DNA from 4 places in the Turicibacter sanguinis genome. Region 1 is predicted to be linked to each of the others. Evidence: riboswitches for the same ligand, from Rfam matches in the RefSeq annotation. Region 1 holds a riboswitch; each other region holds the start of a gene.
What was found. Region 1 has a riboswitch for lysine ahead of HLK68_RS13330 (transporter substrate-binding domain-containing protein). Riboswitches for the same ligand answer to the same signal wherever they lie in the genome.
Positions count from the first base shown of each region.

Region 2: it holds a riboswitch for lysine, as region 1 does, so the genes downstream of both, HLK68_RS06375 (YfcC family protein) here and HLK68_RS13330 (transporter substrate-binding domain-containing protein) in region 1, are expected to answer to the same signal.
Region 3: it holds a riboswitch for lysine, as region 1 does, so the genes downstream of both, HLK68_RS01620 (Na+/H+ antiporter NhaC family protein) here and HLK68_RS13330 (transporter substrate-binding domain-containing protein) in region 1, are expected to answer to the same signal.
Region 4: it holds a riboswitch for lysine, as region 1 does, so the genes downstream of both, lysA (diaminopimelate decarboxylase) here and HLK68_RS13330 (transporter substrate-binding domain-containing protein) in region 1, are expected to answer to the same signal.

Region 1 is NZ_CP053187.1:2,747,159-2,750,375, forward strand. It holds gene HLK68_RS13320 (amino acid ABC transporter ATP-binding protein) at 1-101, opposite strand, end outside; gene HLK68_RS13325 (amino acid ABC transporter permease) at 111-872, opposite strand; gene HLK68_RS13330 (transporter substrate-binding domain-containing protein) at 875-1,687, opposite strand; lysine riboswitch at 1,764-1,931, opposite strand; gene HLK68_RS13335 (endonuclease MutS2) at 2,044-3,217, opposite strand, start outside.
Region 2 is NZ_CP053187.1:1,305,026-1,308,242, forward strand. It holds gene HLK68_RS06365 (alpha/beta hydrolase) at 1-350, opposite strand, end outside; gene proC (pyrroline-5-carboxylate reductase) at 480-1,286, shown strand; lysine riboswitch at 1,582-1,755, shown strand; gene HLK68_RS06375 (YfcC family protein) at 2,031-3,217, shown strand, end outside.
Region 3 is NZ_CP053187.1:296,674-299,890, reverse strand. It holds gene HLK68_RS01620 (Na+/H+ antiporter NhaC family protein) at 1-1,458, opposite strand, end outside; lysine riboswitch at 1,616-1,788, opposite strand; gene rlmD (23S rRNA (uracil(1939)-C(5))-methyltransferase RlmD) at 2,041-3,217, shown strand, end outside.
Region 4 is NZ_CP053187.1:1,604,089-1,607,305, reverse strand. It holds gene HLK68_RS07800 (aspartate kinase) at 1-362, opposite strand, end outside; gene lysA (diaminopimelate decarboxylase) at 387-1,679, opposite strand; lysine riboswitch at 1,775-1,953, opposite strand; gene HLK68_RS07790 (DUF2798 domain-containing protein) at 2,110-2,616, opposite strand; gene HLK68_RS07785 (helix-turn-helix transcriptional regulator) at 2,883-3,217, shown strand, end outside.

The DNA.
Region 1 (3,217 bases):
ACTTCTCCTTTATCCACATGAAACTCTATGTTTTTTAAAACCTCTAGTTCTCCAAATCGTTTTTCTAAATGATGGATGTTGATCATCGTATTTTCTGCCATACTCTCCTCCTAAAGATTTGCCATTGGAACCGTTTGCGATGATGGAAATGAAGTTTTTTTCACGTTCATTTTCTTTTCAATCCAACCTAAAATTTGTGCTGTAATTGTCGTTAACACTAAATAAATGAGGCACGTAATAAAAAACGTCTCAGAATATAGCATCACACTTCCTGCTACTGATTTAGATTGGAAGAAAACTTCAATCACCCCAATGACATTTAACATTGAACTATCTTTAATATTCACAATAAATTCATTTCCAATAGAAGGAAAGGCGTTTTTAATCGCCTGAGGTAAGATAATGTACATCATCGATTGAAAAGCGGTCATTCCAATACTTCTAGCGGCTTCAAGTTGCCCTTTATCCACTGACTGAATACCTGAACGGATAATTTCTGCCATATAAGCCCCAGTATTAACCGAAATAATCACAATCCCTGCAGTTAATGAACTCCACCCTAGAATAGGACGTAAAGCATGATATAAAAACATCGCTTGCACCATCATTGGAGTCCCTCTAAAAAACCAAACGTAAAGACCTATCAAACAGTGCATCATTTTTTTTAACACTTTTACACTTTTTAAGTCTCTTGGTTCAATTGTAATCGCACGCAATCCCCCTAGAACTAACCCAATAACTAAGCCTAACATCGTTCCTAAAAAAGCTAAAATGAGTGTCATTTTAATTCCATACATGAACAAATCAAAATTTTTAACAAATAAAGAAAATGATTTATTTAAAAAGCCATTTTGAGTCGTTAAGAACATCATAATTATTCACCTGTTGGCGCACTTTCGCGAGATTCTGTCATCCATTCATTTCGAGTCGAATCTGAAATATTATCTAAAGCAGATTGAACTTGATTAAAGAACTCTGTACCACGACTGCCTTCTTTTAATCCAATTGAAACAGATGTATCAATATCAAATCCTTTACCTTCTGCAAAGTGAACAATAGTCAAATCTGGATTAGCTTGAATGACCCCTTCGGCAACGGGTAATTCAGCCGTAATAGCATCTGCTTCATTTGATTGTAAAGAGACCACTAACTCAGGATAAGAAGATTTAGGTGTTAAGTGATTCACCCCTTCAATTTGGTCAATTACCGTATCATAATTAGTATTCATCTGTCCAATCACATTTTTACCACTAAAATCTTGAATAGATGTTGCATGAACTAAATCATCGTCTGCACGAACAATCAGTACCATTTCTGATTCAAAATAAGGTGTCGTAAAATCAATTCCTTGTTCACGTTCCTCATTAGCGGTCATCCCAGCAATAATCGCATCAATTTCTCCCGATTCTAGTGATAATTGCAAACCATCCCACTCTAATTTTTTAATCACTAACTCTTTTTCCATGCTCTTTGCAATTTCATTTGCAATTCTCACATCGTATCCATCACAAAATCCTGCTCCACCAATTGATACACTTGTCTGTGTTGGTGCTGACGTTTGCCAGTTAAACGGAGCATAATTACATTCCATTCCAACCGTAAACGTATCTTTTGAATTACTTGTAGCATTCCCGCTACATCCTGCAAGCAAAATACATCCTGCTAACGTTACAACTAATTTTCTCATATTAAAATCTCCCCTTTGATTAAAATTGATTGTAACAAAAAAAGTCGTGCTATTAACACGACTGAAAAAAAGTCCTCTGTTTAATAGCTCCTCTTCAAAACTGAAGGAGTGTTACAGGTATTTCCTGCAACCCCAAGTGACGTATTTGCCAATACGAAACTTTCGGCGATGATTACCTTTCCAACATTTCCTCACTTGCCAGCTCCCTGTTGTACTCTGATGCAACGCTACCTCTATACGATTTTTTTTGTCCTCTTATAAAATAACATGATTTCCATATAATGTAAACTTTATTTTAAAAAATATATTTTCACAAAAAAATCTATCCCGATTGACTCGAGATAGACAGGACTCCCTTATTTTAATTCAACAACCGTTGCTCCAGTTCCACCTTCACCGGCTCCCCCAAATCTAAAGCTTGCAACGTGTTTATTTTGTTTTAAATATTTATGAACCCCTTGGCGAAGAGCTCCCGTTCCATGACCATGAATAATCGTAATCGTTTGATATCCAGCCAATAAGACATCATCAAAGTATTTATCAAGCATTAACATAGCATCTTCATAGCGTTCTCCTCGTAAATCCAATTGAATTCCGACATGGCTATTACGTTTATGAACCATTTGCCCTTTTTTTGTTTCCTTTTTCTGAACCGATTTACGTAAATATTGAAGATCTTCAGGTTTAATGTTCACTTTCATCATACCCAGTTGAACCATCCATTCTCCATTTTTGGTTTGCTCAATCAGTTCACCTTGACGATTTAAAGATAAAACCATCACTTCATCACCTGGTTTTAACGGCTGTTTATTTTGAGCCTTTTTCTTAAATTGCTCTGCTTGTTTCGCCTCTGCTTTCTTTAATGACGTCAATTTTTCTGTTAACTCATGATCTTTCATTGATAAATCAGCCATTTTTTTCGCTCGACGTAAATCCATCACAATTTGTTCTGCTTCTTCTTTTGCTTGGCGAACACTTTCAAATGCTTCTTTTTTGATATCCTCTAAGACTTTTTCACGTTCTGCCTCAAATTTTGCCAGTTTTTGCTCATATTCTTTTTTCATTTCTTCAACTAATGTATTTTGTTGCTGAAGATGTTGAATCTCCTGATCTAATTGTAATCCACGATCCTCAAGTTTTGTAATTAAATCCGTCATTTCTGTTCGTTCACTTTCAACATATGAACGAGCTTGATTTAAAATGGCCTCTTTTAATCCTAAACGTTTTGAAATCTCAAAGGCATTTGAACGTCCAGGTACTCCAACAAGTAAACGATACGTTGGGGAAAGCGTCTCAACATTAAATTCAACCGATGCATTAATCACATCATCTTGCTCATAAGCATAGGCCTTAAGCTCAGGGTAATGCGACGTCGCAATCGTACGCGCTCCTCGAACCTTAACATAATTTAAAATCGAAATAGCAAGTGATGCGCCTTCTTTCGGATCGGTTCCTGCCCCTAGCTCATCAAATAAAATCAAGCTATTCACTGTTAAACGTTCCATAATTTTAACGATATTTGTCATATGA
Region 2 (3,217 bases), 1.4 Mb from region 1:
CAGCCACCCATACTCATTCCAAGAACACCAATACGCTTTGAGTCAATATACTCAAGTGAGCGAACATAATTTAAAATAGCATGGGCATCTTCAAGTTCGGTACTTACAGACATATCTGAGAAATCACCGTCGCTTTCACCACTTCCCATAAAATCAAAGCGATAAACTGCAATACCAGCAGTCTCTAATCGTTTAGCCAATCTTACGAAGCTAAATCCAAATTCACAACGATTAGCTGTGAAACCATGAAATAAAATTATAGCTGGAATAGAAGAACTTATTTGATTAGGAAGGTGTTCAGTCCCACGTAAAACAAATCCATCTCTTACAAACTCAATAGCTTTCATCATTTAAAAATCCCCCCTAGTATGATTACTAAACTTACTATACCACGAAGGCAATGAATAGTTAAGTAAACGTTTTTATTATTATTGAGAAGTATAAATAAAAGACTATAATAAAATAAAGGAGGATGAAATATGAAGTATCCGGTTGGATTTATTGGTAGTGGTAATATGGCGATGGCGATGTTAAAAGGATTATTGAAATCTGAATTAATATTATCAAATGATATTTTGATGTCTAATCCTAGCCAGACAAAAGTTAATCGATTTGTTGAAGATTATAAAATAAATGGGACAACTTCAAACCAAGACGTTGCAAATTTATGTCAAATTGTTATTTTAGCAGTTAAGCCATATTTATATCCCGCTATTATTGATGAAATTAAAGAAAGTATTCATAAAGAAACCATTATTGTGAGTATTGCAGCAGGACCAACACTTCAAATGATTGAGGACTATTTTCAAAAAAGTATTAAGGTAGTTCGTACAATGCCAAACACACCAGCACAAGTCGGTGAAGCGATGTCAGCAATTATACCAAATCGCAATGTTACAGAAAATGAGTTAAATCAAGTGATTGCTATTTTTAATAGTTTTGGAAAATGTGAAGTGGTGTCTGAAGTATTAATTGATTCCGTTATTGCTGTGAGTGGATCATCACCTGCTTATGTTTATATGATGATTGAAGCAATGGCTGATGCTGCTGTTTTACAAGGGATGCCACGAAATCTTGCTTACGAATTTGCTGCACAAGCAGTGCTTGGAGCGGCGAAAATGGTACTAGAAACAGGGATGCATCCAGGGGGATTAAAAGATCAAGTTTGTTCACCAGGTGGCACAACAATTGAGGCAGTTGCTAAATTAGAACAAGAGGGATTTAGAGCAAGTATTATGAATGCTATGGAAGCTTGTGCAAAGAAATCTAAAAAAATGAGTAAATAAAAAAGACACGCTTTAAAACTAGCGTGTCTTTATAGGCTATTTATATAATTTATCTTCTTTTTTCTCAAATTTTTTTCCTCATGACGTTGTTCTTTATGATGAATTTCCATTTCATGAATTTTTTCTTTAATACTCATTAAGGCCATCTCATTTTTAAAAATTTATTATAGTTAGCTCTCTATAGTGTATTTATTAAAAAAATATAAAATAGAAATTTTATTGGATAGTTACATAAATTTACACTTGCAAAAGAATAGAATATAGTTTATGATTTAATTAATTAAAAAATAAATAGGTTTTAGATAGAGGTGCGGTAACTAAGAGTACTATTGAAGAGTGAAGACGTAGACGCAATAGGAAAGGAGTTCTCGCCGAAGCCTATCATCGATACTTTAAGGTGATAGAGCTGGTGTTATGTAAAATATACTTAACACTGTCACAAAATATTTTGTGGTGAGCTATCATTTAAGATGAATGCATTGTATATCGATTAAATGATATATTAAAATTCAAAGTCTTGAGTGATTTGCTCAAGGCTTTTTTTTATTAAAGCCAACCATAAAAATTGTGGAGGGCTATCATTTGAGCATTCAAAAGTAAACGCACGTTATGTGATTATTTCTGAAAAGTCTTGAGTGATACTCAAGACTTTTTTTATTGTGAAGCTCTTGCACCTCATACCATCCAAGAAAAGATGGGGACAATGCTTTATTGGATGTTAAAAACCTGAAGGGAGATTAATATATGTTAAGTCTTAGAAGAGCCAGAAGTATTGAAACTGAGGCAGGTGCGAAAAAAGAATTTAAAGTACCACATACGCTAGTTATTATTTCTTTTATCTTAGTCATCGTTGCCGTAGCAACATGGATATTACCAGCTGGGATGTATGAGCGAGTGGTTAATGATTTAGGTCGAACAGTCGTTGTGGATGGATCGTTCCAATACATCGAGCAATCACCGCAAGGATTATTTAGTTTATTACAAGCTCCATTAGAAGGAATTGTAGGAGCTTCAGAAATTATTGCCTTTTTATTTATCGTAAGTGGAGCAATTGCTATTATTACAAAAACACGTGCAATTGATGCTGGAATTACAAGTGCCGTTAAATCGTTCCATGGAAAAGAGATGTTAATGATTCCGTTTATTATGGGATTATTCTCATTAGGTGGCGCAGTTTTTGGAATGACGGAAGAGGCAATTCCATTTATTGCAATGTTGATTCCACTTTGTTTAGCTTTAGGTTATGACAGTATTATGGCGATGGCTATTTCTTATGTTGGATGTATTGTTGGTTTTGCTACAGCAATGATTAATCCATTCTCAGTAGGGGTTGCTCAAAGTATTGCAAATGTTCAAGCTGGATCAGGTGTGGGATTCCGTACTCTAATTTGGGCAGTTACAACTTTAGCATCTATTCTATTCTTAATGTGGTATGGTCGTCGTATCAAACGTAATCCAGAATTAAGTCCCGTTTATGAAATTGATCAGTCACGTCGTGAAGCATTAAAAGAATCAACTGAAGAACATATCGAGTTTACAGTAAGACATAAAATTATTTTATCTTCGATTTTAGTTTGTTTAGCTGGAATTGTCGTTGGAGTACTAAAATTTGATTTTGCTATTCCAGAAATCGCGGCTTTATTCTTAGCTACAGGAATCGTGGCAGGATTTATTGGACGTTTAAGTTTTGATGATATGGCAACATCGTTTGTAAGTGGAGCAAAAGATATGATTGGAGCAGCTATTGTGGTTGGATTTGCTCGTGGAATCGTGATTCTTGCACAAGATGGTCAAATTATTGATACAATTCTTTACCAATTATCAAACTTCATCGGTCAATTACCTTCGTTAATTGCGGGATATGTCATGTTCTTTGTTCAAATGTTTATTAACTTCTTTATTTCATCAGGTTCAGGACAAGCAGCTTTAAC
Region 3 (3,217 bases), 550 kb from region 1:
GATACCTGCTGATAATAGAGCGTAAGGGAGTTGGGAGTTGAAGTGAGCTCCGAGGTCACAACCTGACCCAGTGGCTGATAGAAGGGTTGTATCTGAAATCGGTGACGCGTGATCTCCAAAAATTGCACCCGATAAGACAGCAGCCATAACCGGTATCATCAGATTTAAGTCGATGGCTGCGGCAACACTTCCCGCAATTGGAAGTAAGATTCCGAATGATCCCCAAGATGTTCCGGTTGAGAAAGCCATAAAACTTGCGACTATAAACATGACAACTGGAATAAAGTTTGGATTAATATTGGTGCTTGTAATCACTGAAGCTAAATAGCCTCCAGCATCTAAGGCTCCAACTAGTTCACAAATCGCCCAAGCTAATAATAAAATTCCAATCGCTCCAAACATAGAGCGAGCTCCTATCATAAAAGCTTTTAAAAAATCAGGTAGTGTGACTTCTTTGTTTAAAACATGACGATAAGCCAGTCCCATTGAAACGATTAATCCAGCCATTCCTCCATAACGAAGTGCTTTAGAGAGAGCGATGTTGTCAAGGACGGTGAAGAAGAAGTTAAACTCAGGATCAGTGACTGATTGTGCCCCTTGAATTCCGGTGATAGCCATCGTTCCAACTGTGACAATAATTAAGGTTAGAATAGGAAGAATTAAGTCCCAAATCGTTCCTTTTGAAGATTCAACATCTTTTTCATGAGGATTCGATAGTTCGCTGCCTACAATTGAGCTGTCGCTTCCTTGTAACGTGTCGGCTTCGTATTTTTTCATTAATCCAAGATTTAAGTTAAAGCGAATGACAACGAAGACCATGATGAGGGTTGTGATGACATAAAAATGATAAGGAATGGTCATTAAGAAGGCTGAGAAGGCACTGTAAGAAATGCCTGCTCCTGCTAAGATGACAGCCATAGAACCCATGATTCCAGTTGCCCAACTTGAAATGGGGGAAATGACACAAATAGGTGCTGACGTTGAATCAACGATATAAGCGAGACGAGCTCGCGATACTTTTTGTGCTTCGGCTAATGGTTTTGAGACATTTCCAACGACTAAAGCGTTGAAGTAGTCATCAACAAAAATCAGAATTCCTAAAATAGCAGCGGTATATTGTACCCCTTCGCGTGTTTGAACGCGACGAATAATGGCTTTTGTAAAAGCAGTGGCCCCTCCTGATAAGACGATATAGCCTGTAATAATACCTAGGGCGATTAAAAAGAAGATGATGGACATATTCCACTCATTTAAGAATCCGTAAAGTCCATCCTCTTCAATGACTAGAGAACTAAAAGTGATGAGTATGGTTGAGATGGTATCTCCGATGCTAAATGCTGATAAAATTAAAGCAGCACAGATGACACCGACTCCTAGTGATAAGATAACGCGACGTGTGATGATAACCAAAAGAATTGTGAGGATTGCCGGAATTAAGGCATAGATGGTTCCAACCATTTTCATTCTCTCCTTTTATATTGAACTTTGATTGAATCATCTCGTCCGGCTCTGAAAGTTATAAAAAAAAGAGCAATGCAGAGTTAAACTCATACATTGCTCAATAATGGGGTAGCTAAAAAAAGATCCCTTAGTGATACACGTATTATTTAACTCTCCGATCATTAGTTCTCCACTACCATAGGCAGTGACAGTGTTAGACTTCTTCAATCTAACCCCAGCAAAAAATAGCGGACACTATTTTCACTTCGGCATGGATACCTTTTAGAATTTGTCTTAGACGTCACTCTCGAAATTCCTACTCTTTAGCCATGCACCTCTAACTCATCAAAGAGAACAGAGACGTATTCAATTATCCCTATTGTAGCATCTTTTATTGTAGAGTCAATATAAATTGTTATAAATAAGTAAAAATGGTATAAAATTACGTATCATTGCAACATAATAAATGAAAGATCATCATCTCAGTGTATTTATTGCGAATAAGAGAGGATTTTGTCAACTATCTGCGAATAAGATATGTAAAATAATCACGAATGTGGTAAGATAAAGGGTAGCTTAAAAGCATTGGAGGTTTTTTTTATGAATATGTCACCTTTAAAGGTTGGTCAAGAATTTTTAGTGACGATTAAACGCATCGGGATTAACGGTGAGGGAATCGGTTATTATAAAAAACAAGCGGTGTTCATCCCAGGAACATTAGTTGGGGAAGAAGTTGTGGCAACTTGTACACGTGTAGCAGGTGGTTATGCAGAAGCAGAATTAGTACGCGTTAAGAAAAAATCAAGACATCGTTGTCAACCAGCTTGTGAGGTTTATGGACAATGTGGTGGATGTCAATTACAACATATGACCTACCCGGAACAATTGCGTATTAAACGCGATGCCATTTGGCAAGCGGTTGAACGTTACACCAATTTAGATCCTGAAGAATTAGATATCCGTCCAACGATGGGAATGGATAATCCATATAATTATCGTAACCGTGCTCAAATGCCAGTTGGGTATGATGAAGATGGTGTGATGGTCGGATTCTATAGCATGAACTCACGAGAGTTAGTAAATGTCACAGATTGTGAGGTTCAATACGAAGAAATCAACAAAGTCGTGAATCACGCGGTTGATTTATTAGATGATTATAAAGTTTTTGCGTATGCACCCAAAACGAAAAAAGGAACAGCTCGTCACATTGTCGTTCGTCGTGGATATCGAACAGGTGAGATTCAAGTGACGTTTGTATTAGCGAATAAAGACTTCAAGAAGATGTATTCTTTAGCGCTTGATTTAATGAAGTATTGTCCTGAAGTGAAGTCAGTTTATGTCAACTATAATTCTGATGACACGCATGAAATCTTTGGACCAGATATGATTAAAGTAGCGGGAGAAGATTTTATTACAGATCGTTTAGGTAAATTTAAATTTAATTTATCACCACGCGCTTTCTATCAATTAAATCCAGAACAAACAGTGAAGTTATATAATCAAGTGAAGTATGCTGCTTCTTTAACAGGAACTGAAAAAGTGGTAGATGCTTACTGTGGAGTTGGAACGATTGGTCAATGGGTGGCTGATCAGGCAAGTGAAGTACGTGGGGTGGATATTACTCGTGCGGCTATCATTGATGCGAAAGCAAATGCAAAATTAAATAACATTGATAATACGTATTATGCGGTTGGTAAAGCAGAGTCAATCGTGCCAAAATGGGCAAATGAAGGATTCAAACCAGATGTGGTTATCGTCGATCCACCTCGTACGGGAA
Region 4 (3,217 bases), 1.1 Mb from region 1:
ACTTTTTCAATGTCGATATCAATGATTTTATTTTTTGTATGAGGACCTTGGGTTTTGATACCAGCCTGAAATCCGGTTAAACAAATTGCATCCACACCGTATTCTTTAAGCGCCATCGATAATAAGGAAATGGATACTTGTTCCCCCGTTGATAAGAGCATATCAAGATCTCGTTTATCAGGATTAGTTGATATTTTTTTTGATAATTCAATCAAATCATCTGTGGTTTTTCCCATGGCTGAAACAACAACGACCAGATCATGTCCCTTTTCTTTTTCAGCGACTATTTTTTTAGCAATATTTTTGATTTTATCCGTACTTGCAACTGATGTGCCGCCATATTTATGCACTAAAATCCCCATTTAATTCCCCTCCTGTTTACCTCTTTAAACTTCTAGTGATAGAAGTTCTTCATATGTTTGACGACGACAAATTAATTGAGCCTCACCATCTTTCACAGCAACAACTGCTGCTTTTGGAATTTTATTATAATTTGAGGACATGGAATAACCATAAGCACCTGTTGAGGTGATAATCAAAATGTCCCCACTTTCAATCTTATTTACGTCAACGTCAGTTATTAAGATATCCCCACTTTCGCAACATTTTCCGGCAATCGTAACATGACGCTCGTTTCCTGATTCCATCCAATTTGCAATGGCACATTCATAAACCGCTTGATATAAAGAAGGCCTAATATTATCTGTCATTCCTCCATCGACACTAACATAAGTTCTAACATCTTTAATATCTTTCATTGACCCAACCGTATATAAAGTACTTCCTGCATTGGCAACAATTGAGCGCCCTGGTTCAATAATCAATCTTGGAATATCTATTTGTAAAGTTTCGCAAACCGTCTGGGCTTTTGTTAAAATTGCCTCACAAAACTGTGCAATCGATTTAGGTGCATCCTTCTCTGTGTAATAAACGCCGACTCCTCCACCTAAATCAACATCAGTAATCTCAAATCCAAATTGCTCTTTAATATCTTTTACGAGTGTCATCATAATCTCAACTTCATCTAAAAAGGGATTCACATCAAAAATTTGTGATCCAATGTGCGCATGCAAACCAATTAAATTTAAATGCTCATACTTATGAAACACTTCAAGACATCTTTGTAAGTCCCCATTCGATAAGGTGAATCCAAATTTCGAATCGATTTGTCCTGTTTTAATGTAGTCGTGTGTATGTGCTTCGATACCAGGTGTAATTCTTAAATAAACATTTTGTTGTTTACCACGTTTATGACACATTGTATTTAGCGTCTCTAGTTCATAGTAATTATCAACTACAAAAACACCGACACCATACTCTAAGCCCATGTTGATTTCATCAAATGTCTTATTATTACCATGAAACAAAACATGATCCATTGGAAAATCAGCTTTATAAGCAGTATACAGTTCACCACCAGATACAACATCAAGATAAAGCCCCTCTTCTTTAATCAGGTGACACATGTAAAGTGGCAAGAAAGCTTTTCCGGCATAAGCCACACGATTCCCTCGCTCCTCAACTTTAAAATGCTTCCTATAATCTTTGCAATTTTGTCTAAGTAGTGCTTCGTCAAAGACATAAAGTGGTGTTTGATAAGTGTTAACCAATGTTTGACAACTTACCCCTCCAATAAATAATTGTTGATTTTCAATGTTCATTGTTCCATGTAGTTTCATCCTAGACTCCTTTTTTCATTTTGATAAGGCACTAAAAAAGCCCCTCGAATACATTCAAGGGGCCTTTAATATACCGAAAAATCGGTTGGGATATCCTCAAATGTAGCACACCACAAAGTGATTTTTGTGACAGTGATGCATATCTTTTATGCACCCCCAGAGAATTAACCTTAAAGCGTCAGTTAATCTCTTCGGCGAATCTTCCTTTCCCAATAAGTCATCGCGCTTACCTCGTTATTAGTACTCTTAAGCCTTCGCAACCTCTACGTTTTAATGATGGTTTGAATAAGCACGTTTCATCATGCTTAATACTATTTAATTGTGAATTCTCTTTATTTTATGTCAATCATCCCCCCTTTATTCCGTTTGGATGTCATATTTTAGTATTAGAAAAAAAGTTATCCTCAATTAGGAGGATAACTTTTTCATCTTAAGCGACTTCAATTTCATTTGTATCGTACTGTTTTTCATTATCTAACTGGTGTTTAAAGACAAATCGGAAAATATATCTAACAAAGGGTTGAACAAAGAAAATTTGAGTAAAGAAAGCAAAGGGTAAGTTAATCACAATATTTTGGAACCAAGTAGCAATTAGTTCGCTTGTGAAACCGTGGAATAAAATAGTTGAAACTAATGACATTAAAGGACACATGAAGACAATAGTCGAGCAAATAAATACGGTTGTAATAATCACTTGGCTATCTTTTTTGAAATCAATCATACTAAAAGCAAGTTTTTCTGAAAGAGGACCTGCAATAAATATTTCAATAAGTAAGGCGAAGATGAATTCAATCGGAACGATTTTTAAAGAAGTAACAAAGACTTGATTTGACATTCCTCCCATTTCAATGGCTACGTTATAAAAGACGAATAAATGAACTGTAATAAAAACAGTTAGTACAGCAAAGAATAATTTTTGAATTTTTGTTTTTGGCATAGTATCTTTCCTTTCTTTTCATAAAAGAACGCAAAAAAAGACACACGAAGTCACCTTGTACCGTAATCAGATTTACGTGCAAAGCACTACATGTGTCGTTTGTTCTAGTTCATTATTTAATTTTTTATAATTAGATTTTAACTCATTTAGAGACAAAAAGTCAATTATTTTATCGAATTCAATCATTTAAAGATACATTTTGAAAATGACTTTTGTAGTATGTTATACTTAATTAAAATCAGTTTTTTTGACAGCGAGGTTTTAGCATGACAATCGTTCACTCTTCAGAGGAGTTTCGAGAAGCGGTCCTTTATGAGTTAAATTTCAAGGCATTCCAAGAGAAGTATTGTAAAATTTTCAAAGATATTGAACATCCTGAAAATGGCTATTTCTTATTATACGAACGCCCTGGTTATTATGAGTTCGGGATTGCTGATTATACGATTCCCCATCATTTTACATTAAATTTTGATAACCCACAGCGACTTGTTCGATTTGGAACGGTTCACAAAGGGACAACAGAATTTCAAATTGATAATCAACCCATTTCTTCTTTTAAACCTTCTTCTTTTTTCGTTGTAGAAAAAGATTTAAAAGGGAA